Regions from separate parts of the Streptomyces sp. NPDC007875 genome, predicted to be linked through region 3. Evidence: riboswitches for the same ligand, from Rfam matches in the RefSeq annotation. Region 3 holds a riboswitch; each other region holds the start of a gene.
What was found. A riboswitch is a leader RNA that binds a small molecule or an ion and turns the genes downstream of it on or off. The one in region 3 is predicted to bind thiamine pyrophosphate.
Positions count from the first base shown of each region.

Region 1: linked by a shared signal. The riboswitch ahead of ACFYOY_RS00195 (thiamine ABC transporter substrate-binding protein) and the one ahead of thiC (phosphomethylpyrimidine synthase ThiC) in region 3 are both predicted to bind thiamine pyrophosphate.
Region 2: linked by a shared signal. The riboswitch ahead of thiO (glycine oxidase ThiO) and the one ahead of thiC (phosphomethylpyrimidine synthase ThiC) in region 3 are both predicted to bind thiamine pyrophosphate.

Region 1 is NZ_JBIADZ010000001.1:51,500-54,748, forward strand. Features, by position in the region: gene ACFYOY_RS00190 (iron ABC transporter permease) at 1-166, opposite strand, end outside; gene ACFYOY_RS00195 (thiamine ABC transporter substrate-binding protein) at 262-1,335, opposite strand; TPP riboswitch at 1,331-1,435, opposite strand; gene rlmN (23S rRNA (adenine(2503)-C(2))-methyltransferase RlmN) at 1,509-2,615, opposite strand; gene ACFYOY_RS00205 (phosphatidate cytidylyltransferase) at 2,688-3,249, opposite strand, start outside.
Region 2 is NZ_JBIADZ010000004.1:338,336-341,584, reverse strand. Features, by position in the region: gene ACFYOY_RS10870 (thiazole synthase) at 1-115, opposite strand, end outside; gene thiS (sulfur carrier protein ThiS) at 123-323, opposite strand; gene thiO (glycine oxidase ThiO) at 320-1,510, opposite strand; TPP riboswitch at 1,592-1,705, opposite strand; gene ACFYOY_RS10855 (FAD-dependent oxidoreductase) at 2,264-3,249, shown strand, end outside.
Region 3 is NZ_JBIADZ010000002.1:298,905-302,153, reverse strand. Features, by position in the region: gene ACFYOY_RS05080 (YibE/F family protein) at 177-1,604, opposite strand; TPP riboswitch at 1,676-1,793, shown strand; gene thiC (phosphomethylpyrimidine synthase ThiC) at 1,786-3,249, shown strand, end outside.

The DNA.
Region 1 (3,249 bases), on a different contig from region 3:
CCGCCTGCCAGCAGGTGAACCACAGGACGTCCAGCGTCGCCGGGTCGGTCACCACCTCGGCGATCCGGCCGAACCGCCACTGCCCGCCGACGCGCAGCCCCCGGGTGACGATGGCCGCTACGGGATAGGCGAAGAAGACCGCGAAGAAGGCGAGCGGCACCGCCATCAGGGCGAGCCGGAGGGCGAGCGCGCGACGGCCGCCGCCGTCTGCCCTGTCGGCCTTACGGTGGCCGTCGGCCGTCTTACGGTTCTCGCGGGGCTCTACAGGACCAGCGAGGACCATGTCTTGACCCACGGCTCACGGTTCTTGGCGATCTTCTGCGGTGCCAGGGTGGCCGAGTCGGCGATCCTGGCCCCGTACCGGGTGAACAGCTCCGGCAACTTGGCGTCCTCGCGCGCCGGGTTGACGTACATGTTCAGCGGGACGTCCTCCTGGAACCGCTTGCTCAGCAGGAAGTCCAGTAGCGCCTTGCCGCCCTTGGTGTTGCCCGCGCCGTTCAGCAGCCCGGCGAACTCCACCTGCCGGAAGCAGGTGCCCGTCGCCACCCCGGTGGGGGCCTTGGCGGGCTTGGCCTTGGCGTCGGCCACCTCGGCGGGCGGGCTCGAGGCGTAGGAGACGACGAGCGGCCGGTCGCCCTTGCCGCCGCCGGCCGAGCCGGAGAACCGGTCGTAATACGCCTGCTCCCAGCCGTCGACAACCTCGACGCCGTTGGCCCGCAGCTTCTTCCAGTAGCCCTTCCAGCCGTCGTCGCCGTACTTGGCGGCCGTGGCGAGGAGGAAGCCGAGACCGGGGGACGAGGTGGCCGCGTTCTCTGTGACGAGGAGGTTCTTGTAGGCGGGCTTGGTCAGATCCTCCAGCGTCCGAGGCGGCGCCAGCTTCTTGTCGGCGAAGTACTTACGGTCATAATTGACGCAGATGTCGCCGAAGTCGACGGGGGTGACGCGGTGCTCGGCCCGGTCGAGCTGAAGGGCCGCCGGGACCTTGTCCAGGCCCTTCGCCGTGTAAGGGGTGAACAGGTCGTTGTCGAGCGCCCGGGACAGCAGGGTGTTGTCGACGCCGAAGAACACATCGCCCTGGGGATGGCCCTTGGACAGGATCGCCTGGTTGACGGCGGCTCCCGCGTCGCCCCCGGCCTGCACCCGCACCTTGTAGCCGGTCTCCTTGGTGAACTCCTTGAGGACCGCCTTGGATGCCGCGAACGAGTCGTGCGTGACCAGGGTGACCGTCTTGGAGTCCGCGCCGCTCTTGGACTCCTCGCCGCAGCCGACGAGCGCGCCCAAGGCCAGTGAGCCGAGGAGGGCGGCTGAGATGGCACGCCGAAGCTGGCTGTTCATGATGATGCTGACTCCCTACGCCGGTATGACCCGGATCAGGTCCGAGGGTCTGCGGCCGTGCCGCACTCTCAGCGCTCTGAGCGCTCCCCTGTCGGAATGTTCATTTGTGCGGATGTTCACTTTTACGACGATCACATGATGCAACGATGCTCAGGCACCGTATCAGCCGGTCGTCAGCGCTCCGAAGCCGCCAGCTGCCCGCAGGCCCCGTCGATCTCCTGGCCACGGGTGTCCCGGACGGTCACCGGCACCCCGTGGGCCTCCAGGGCTGCCACGAACGCCTTCTCGTCCTCGGGCCGGGACGCCGTCCACTTGGAGCCGGGCGTCGGGTTCAGCGGAATGAGGTTCACATGCACCCGGCGGCCCTTGAGCAGCCGGCCGAGCAGATCGGCGCGCCACGCCTGGTCGTTGATGTCCTTGATCAGCGCGTACTCGATGGAGACCCGGCGGCCGGACTTCTCCGCGTACTCCCACGCGGCGTCCAGGACTTCGCGCACCTTCCAGCGGGTGTTGACCGGCACGAGGGTGTCGCGCAGCTCGTCGTCGGGCGCGTGCAGCGACACCGCGAGCCGGCACTTGAACCCCTCGTCGGCGAAGCGCAGCATCGCCGGCACGAGGCCGACGGTCGAGACGGTGATCCCGCGCTGCGAAAGGCCGAGGCCGTCGGGCTCGGGGTCGGTGAGCCGGCGGATGGCGCCGACGACGCGGTTGTAGTTGGCCAGCGGCTCGCCCATGCCCATGAAGACGATGTTGGACAGCCGGGCCGGCCCACCGGGGATCTCACCGTCGCGGAGGGCCCGCATCCCGTCGACGATCTGGTGCACGATCTCGGCGGTGGACAGATTGCGGTCCAGGCCCGCCTGGCCGGTGGCGCAGAACGGGCAGTTCATCCCGCAGCCCGCCTGTGAGCTGATGCACATGGTCACCCGGTCCGGGTAGCGCATCAGAACGGACTCCACGAGCGTGCCGTCGAAGAGCCGCCACAAGGTCTTGCGCGTGGTGTCGTCGTCGCAGCTGATGTGGCGCACCACGCTCATCAGCTCCGGCAGCAGCCCGGCGGCCAGCTTCTCGCGCGCGGCGGCCGGTATGTCGCTCCACTGTGCGGGGTCGTCGACGTAGCGCGCGAAGTAGTGACGCGACACCTGACTGGCCCGGAAGGGCTTCTCCCCGAGGGCGGCGACGGCCTCCCGGCGCTCGGCGGGTGTGAGGTCGGCAAGATGCCGCGGGGGCTTCTTGGCCCCACGCGGCGCGACGAAGGTGAGTTCTCCGGGCTTAGGCATGGTTCACCCAGTGTCGCAGACGTACGAAGGGCCCCGCGCCATGTGTGGCGCGGGGCCTGTGGGCCGGCGTCGTCAGCCGCCGCCCACGAAGATCACCAGCAGCAGCCACACCACCGGCGCGGTGGGCAGCAGCGAGTCGAGCCGGTCCATGATCCCGCCATGGCCGGGCAGCAGCTTGCCCATGTCCTTGATGCCGAGGTCCCGCTTGATCATGGACTCGCCGAGGTCGCCCAGGGTCGCGCTGACCGCGACGGCGAGGCCGAGCAGCAGGCCCTGCCACCAAACGCCGTCGTCGATGAGGTACTGCATGCACAGCGCGCCCGCGACCATCGCGAAGGTCACCGCGCCCAGCAGCCCCTCGCGGGTCTTGCCGGGGCTGATCCGCGGCGCCAGCGGATGCTTGCCGAAGCGCCAGCCCACCGCGTACGCCCCCGTGTCGCTGACCACGGTCAGCAGCAGGAAGGTGAGGACCCGCCACGGGCCGTCCTCGGTGTCGAGCATGAGTGCCACGAAGGTGGCCAGGAACGGCACGTAGAAGGCGGCGAAGACGCCCGCGGTGACATCCCTGAGATAGTTGTCGGGCGGCTCGGTCATCCGCCAGACCAGCACCGCGAGCGCCGTGAGCGCCACCGCC
Region 2 (3,249 bases), on a different contig from region 3:
TCCCGGCGATGGTGAGCGGGTCGGGGGCGGCGAGGGGCTCCCGGCCCGGGGCGTTCGGGGTGTTCGCGGCGGTGGTGACGGGCGTGGTGGTCGTGGTGGTCGGGGTGGGAGCCATGGGTGGATCAGCCTCCTTGGACCGCGGTGAGGACCTCGACGCGATCACCGTCGCCGAGCGGGGTCGCGGGCCATTGGGTGCGTGGGACGACCGTCTCGTTGACGGCGGCGGCGACGCCGGAGGGCGCCTGGGTGAGGGTCGCGACAAGCCGGTCGAGGGTGGTCCCGTCCGGGACCTCGCGGGGCTCGCCGTTGACGGAGACGGTCATGGGTGCTGCTCCTGTGCTGGGGTGGGCGCGGCTGCGGGGGCGGCGGCGGGGACGGTCGGGGCTGCCCCGCCGTCCGAGGGGGCCGCGAAGCGCCGTGGGGTGAACGGCCGGGCCTCCGGCGGGAGTTCTCCGCTCGTCAGTGCCTCGGCCATGACATCGCCGGTGATCGGGGTGAGCAGGACGCCGTTGCGGTGGTGGCCGGTGGCCAGCAGCAGCCCCGGCAGCGCGGTCGGGCCGAGCATCGGGGCGTTGTCGGGGGAGCCGGGGCGCAGCCCGGCGCAGGTCTCCACCAGCGGCAGTTCGGTGATGCCGGGCACCACCTCATGGGCGTCCCGCAGCAGTTCGTACACCCCGCCCGCGGTGACCGTGGTGTCCCAGCCCAGCTCCTCGCTGGTGGCGCCGATGACCAGCTCGCCGTTCTCGCGCGGTACCAGGTAGACCGGCCCGCCGCGCACCACGGCCCGTACGGTCCGGGAGAGGAACGGCGCGTACCGCTCGGGCACCGACAGCCGCAGCACCTGCCCCTTGACGGGTCGTACGGGCGGCAGGACGCCGTCGGGGACGCCCGCGAGCCGTCCGCTGAGGCTGCCGGCGGCCAGGACGGTCCGCTCGGCGGCCAGGTGCGTGCCCCCGGTCAGCTCGATCCCGGTGGCGCGGTCGCCGTCCAGCAGCAGCCGCTCCGCGCGGGCGCGGTGGAAGGCGACCCCGGCCCGCTCGCACGCGGTGAGCAGCGCCGCCGTCAGCCGCCGCGGGTCGACCTGGTTGTCGCCGGAGACGCGCAGCCCGCCGTGGACGCCCGGCGCGAGCATCGGTTCCAGGCGGCGGCATTCACGCCCCGTCAGCCATTCGGACTCCAGCCCGAGCCCCTGCTGGAACGTGTGGAGCTCGCGCAGATGGGCGCGGTCGTCGGCGTCGAACGCCACGGCGAGCGTGCCGCACGCACGGTGTCCCACGTCCTGTCCGCTCGCCTCCTCCAGCTCGGCCACGAAGTCCGGATAGCGGCGCGCGGAGGCCAAGTTGAGGCCGAGCAGGGTCTGCTCGCCGTAATGAAGCTCGGTGACGGCAGCCAGCATCCCCGCCGCCACCCAGGCGGCTCCGCCGCCGGGTGCCGGGTCGGCGAGGGCGGTGCGCAGCCCCCGCTGGGCCGCCCGCCAGGCCGTGACCAGGCCGATGATGCCGCCGCCGATGACGAGGGCGTCGTAGCGCCCGTCGGGCGGCTCACCGCCAAGCCCTGAGGTGTGTGGTCCATCGTCGTGACCTGGTGCGTGCGTGGACACGCTGCCCCTCCCTTCGCCGGCATGACCCGGATCAGGTTCGTACGGTCGGAGGCCGTTTCAGCCTCCCTCTCAGCCCGGTACGTCCGGGCTCCCGCGAGTGCTCTGCCCCGCCACCCTAGTACGAGCCCCGAACCCCCCGAAAGACCGGTCACCCCCCACACAACAAGCCCGCACCGCGTTCCCCCGAACCCCACCGGCACCCCACCCCAGCCCCTCCGACGCCTCAACTCAGCTCCCGGCGCTTCCGGCAACTCCAGCCCCTCCGGCGTTTGAGGAGCGGGGTCCGGGGCGGAGCCCCGGCGGGGGTCGAGGGGGCGGAGCTCCTTCGTTCCGGGAAGGGGCGGGGTGGGGGACCACCCGCCGTAGGCGCCCACAGGCCCGCATCCGCTGTCCGACCGCCACCCCAGGTCTCGCTCGAAGCCCCAGCGGCAGCCGAGCAGGCCCAGCGCGGGGCCGAGCAGGACTCAGGGCGAGGGCCGAGCCGCACCCCGCCGGGAGCCGAGCCGCACCCCGCCGGGAGCCGAGCGCACCCCCACCGGGCCCCACCAGCCCCCACGGGGCCAAGGCGGGCCGGAAATCACCCCCACCCACCCCTCCCCTCTGTGCCCGAGATCTCCCCTCGCCCTCTGCGGTCCGCCCCACCAGCCGCAATACAGTGATCGTGTGAGCGATGAGACGACGACGAAGCCGTCCTCGAGCGGCGGCGGCGAACAGCGGGTGGTGATCGTCGGAGCGGGCATGGCGGGGGTGCAGACCGCCGTCGCGCTGCGCGAACAGGGCTGGACGGGGGAGATCGTCCTGCTGGGCGCGGAGACCCACCAGCCCTACGACCGGCCGCCGCTGTCCAAGGCCGTGCTGCTCGGTAAGGCCGAGGGATCGACGCTCGACGTGGACTTCGCCGGGCTCGGCGTCGCGCTGCGGCTCGGCGTCCAGGTCACCGGGCTCCGCACGGACAAGCGGCTCGTCGAGACCGCGACCGGGCAGCTTCCGTATGACGTCCTGGTGATCGCCACCGGCGCCGAGCCGGTCCCGCTGCCGGGCGGCGAGGGCGTGCCCGGCGTCCATCTGCTGCGCACCCTGGACGACGCGGTGCGGCTGCGCCCGGTGCTCGCCCGGCAGCGCGAGATCGCGGTCGTGGGGGCGGGCTGGATCGGTGCGGAGTTCGCCACGGCGGCGCGCGAGGCGGGCTGCGCCGTGACCGTCGTCGAGGCCGCGGACCGGCCGCTGGCGGGCGCCCTCCCGGCCGAGGTCGCGGCCCCCATGGCGGCCTGGTACGAAGACTACGGCGCCCGGCTGGTGACCGGCGCCCGGGTGGCCTCCGTGGACGAGAGCGGGCTGCTGCTCGGCGACGGCACCCGGCTGCGGGCGGGCGCGGTGGTCGTCGGGATCGGGGCCCGGCCGGCCACGGACTGGCTGGCGGGCTCGGGCGTGGAGCTGGCCGAGGACCGCTCCGTCGCCGCCGACGACCGGCTGCGCACCTCAGCGCCGGACGTCTACGCGGTCGGCGACTGCGCCTCCTTCCCGTCCGCCCGCTACGGCACGCGGCTGCTGGTGCACCACTGGGACAACGCGCTGCAGGGGCCGCGCACCGTCGCCGCCAATGTGGTCGGGAGCCGGACGGCCGCCCACTTCCCCGGCGCGGTCTACGA
Region 3 (3,249 bases):
GCCGGATACGCGGCGGCGGGCCGAGGACCGGTGTGCCGCGGCCGAACCGTCCGCCATCACCGAACCGGCCGGATGACCGAGCCGGCCGGGCGGCGTGCCCGGGGGGCTGAGGTTCTCGTCGCACAACGGCTCGTCGTGCCTCCACCCGGCGGCTCGGCGCGCTGTCGCCCGGCCGCTCAGCGCGTCTTGGGTCGGCGCCGCCGCCCGCGTCCGCCCCGGCCGGTCCGGGCTTCCTGGGTGCCGCCCGCGTCGGCCCCTCGCTCCGGGCCGCCGTCCACCGCCTGGGTGCGGTCCGCGGAGACCACGAGCACGGCCAGCGCCGTGGTCACCGGCACCGAGGCGACGAGCCCGATGCTGCCCACCAGCGTCCGTACGATCTCCTCCGCGACGATCTCGCTCGTGGCGACCGTGCCCACACCGCTGTCCGCGATGGAGAACAGCAGCAGCAGCGGAAGCGACGCGCCCGCGTACGCCAGCACCAGCGTGTTCACGACGGAGGCGATGTGGTCCCGCCCGATCCGCATCGCCGCCCCGTAGAGCCTGCGCCGGGACGTGGTCGGGTCCGCGGCCCTCAGCTCCCACACCGCCGAGGTCTGGGTGACCGTCACATCGTCCAGCACGCCCAGCGAGCCGATGATCACGCCCGCGAGCAGCAGCCCGCGTATCTCGATGTTCGGATAGAGGCCGTGCACCAGCCCGGTCTGGTCGTCCGTGTTCCCGGTCAGGCTCGCCCAGGCGATGAACAGCGAGCCCAGCACCCCGATCAGCAGCAGTGACACCAGTGTGCCGAGCACGGCGACCGATGTACGGGCCGTCAGCCCATGGCACATATAGAGCGCGAGAAGCATGATCGCGCTGCCCCCGACGACCGCGACCACCAGCGGATTGGAACCCTGGAGTATCGCCGGGAGGATGAACAGCGTCAGCACCCCGAAGCTGATCGCCAGCGCTACCAGGGCGAACACCCCGCGCAGCCGCCCCACCACCACGACGGCGAGCGCGAACAGCCCCGCCAGCAGCGCCATCGGCATCGACCGGTCGACGTCGGACACGGAGTACTGCAGGTCCTTGGGCGCCTTGGGGGCGTACGCCAGCTTCAGTTCCTGCCCGGCGCTGAACTGACGTGAGGCGTTGGGCTGGACGATTTCGGGGAAGGTGCGGCCTTTGTCCTTGCCCGAGGTGACCTCGATGGTGGCCTTCTCGCAGACGCTCTTCTTCCCGCCCTGCCCGGGGGTGCCGTTCTGGGCGGCGCTGTCCTGGCCGGGCTCGGTGGGCGCCTGCGGCTGGGCGTTGACGTCGGCGCAGCTCACCTCCTCGACCTTCACCACCCGTCCGGCGACCGTCTGCTGGTCGAAGCCGAGACCGCTGCGGCCGCTCGCCTTGTGGTCGGGCGTGCCGCCCGGCCAGAGCACGATCAGACCGGCGACGACGGCGACGGCGAAGGGGATGAGCACCGCCGCGATGATCTTGCGGAGGCGGGCGGAGACGGGAGCGGCGGGGCCATGACCGTGGGAGTGGCCGTGGGAATGGCCATGGCCCTGGTCGTGCGCCTGATCGGAGGGGCGGGGCTGCTCGGGCGGGTGGTCCTGCTGGATGGCGGTCACGGTCGCATCATCGCAAGAGGAGTGGGCCCCCTGTTCAGCACTGTGGATAAACCGTTAGCGTGGGCACGAACCTTTGCAATCGCGGGAGCTCGGAGCACCGGGCTGAGAGGGCGCTGACGCTGACAGCTGCGCCGACCGCTGAACCTGTTACCGGGTAATGCCGGCGTAGGGAGTGGGTCTCATGACTCAGCAGGATGCACCATCGCGCGCCGAGAACGCCGAATTCGGCTGGCATAAGGGATATGTCGCGGGTTCGCGCCCGGACCTTCACGTCCCGGTCCGCCGAGTGCACCTCACCAACGGCCAGGACGTGACGCTGTACGACACCTCCGGCCCGTACACCGACCCCACCATCGAGACGGATGTCCGCCGTGGCCTTGCGCCGCTGCGGCAGAACTGGATCGTCGCCCGCGGCGACACGGAGGAGTACGCGGGCCGTCCCGTCCGCCCCGAGGACGACGGGATCAAGCACACCTCGCCCCGCGGGGGGCTGCGCAACCTCGACGCGGTCTTCCCCGGCCGCCCACGCCAGCCGCGGCGCGGCCGCGCGGGCGTCCCCGTGACCCAACTCGCGTATGCGCGGCGGGGCGAGATCACGGCGGAGATGGAGTACGTGGCGATCCGCGAGAACGTCTCCCCCGAGGTGGTCCGGGAGGAGATCGCGGCGGGCCGCGCCGTCCTCCCGGCCAATGTCAACCACCCGGAGATCGAGCCGATGATCATCGGCAAGCGGTTCCTGGTGAAGGTCAACGCCAATATCGGCAACTCCGCCGTCACCTCCTCGATCGAGGAGGAGGTCGAGAAGATGACCTGGGCGACCCGCTGGGGCGCCGACACGGTCATGGACCTCTCGACCGGCCGCAACATCCACACCACCCGCGAGTGGGTGCTGCGCAACTCCCCGGTCCCCATCGGCACCGTGCCGCTCTATCAGGCGCTGGAGAAGGTCGACGGCAGGGCCGAGGAGCTGACCTGGGAGATCTACAAGGACACGGTCATCGAACAGGCCGAGCAGGGCGTCGACTACATGACCGTCCACGCCGGCGTCCGGCTGCCGTACGTCCCGCTGACCGCCCGCCGCAAGACCGGCATCGTCTCCCGCGGCGGCTCCATCATGGCGGCATGGTGCCTCGCCCACCACCAGGAGTCCTTCCTCTACACGCACTTCGAGGAGCTGTGCGAGATCCTCGCGGCGTATGACGTCACGTACTCACTGGGCGACGGACTGCGCCCGGGGTCGATCGCCGACGCCAACGACGAGGCGCAGTTCGCGGAGTTGCGCACGCTCGGCGAGCTCAACCGTATCGCCAAGGAACACGGCGTCCAGACGATGATCGAGGGCCCGGGCCATGTCCCGATGCACAAGATCAAGGAGAACGTCGACCTCCAGCAGGAGATCTGCGAGGAGGCCCCCTTCTACACCCTGGGCCCCCTCACCACCGATATCGCCCCCGCCTACGACCACATCACCTCGGGCATCGGCGCCGCGATGATCGCCTGGTGGGGCACGGCGATGCTCTGCTACGTCACGCCCAAGGAGCACCTGGGCCTGCCGGACCGCGATGACGTCAAGACCGGCGTGATCACCTACAAGATCGCCGCCCACGCGGCCGACCTGGCCAAGGGCCATCCGGACGCCCAGGCA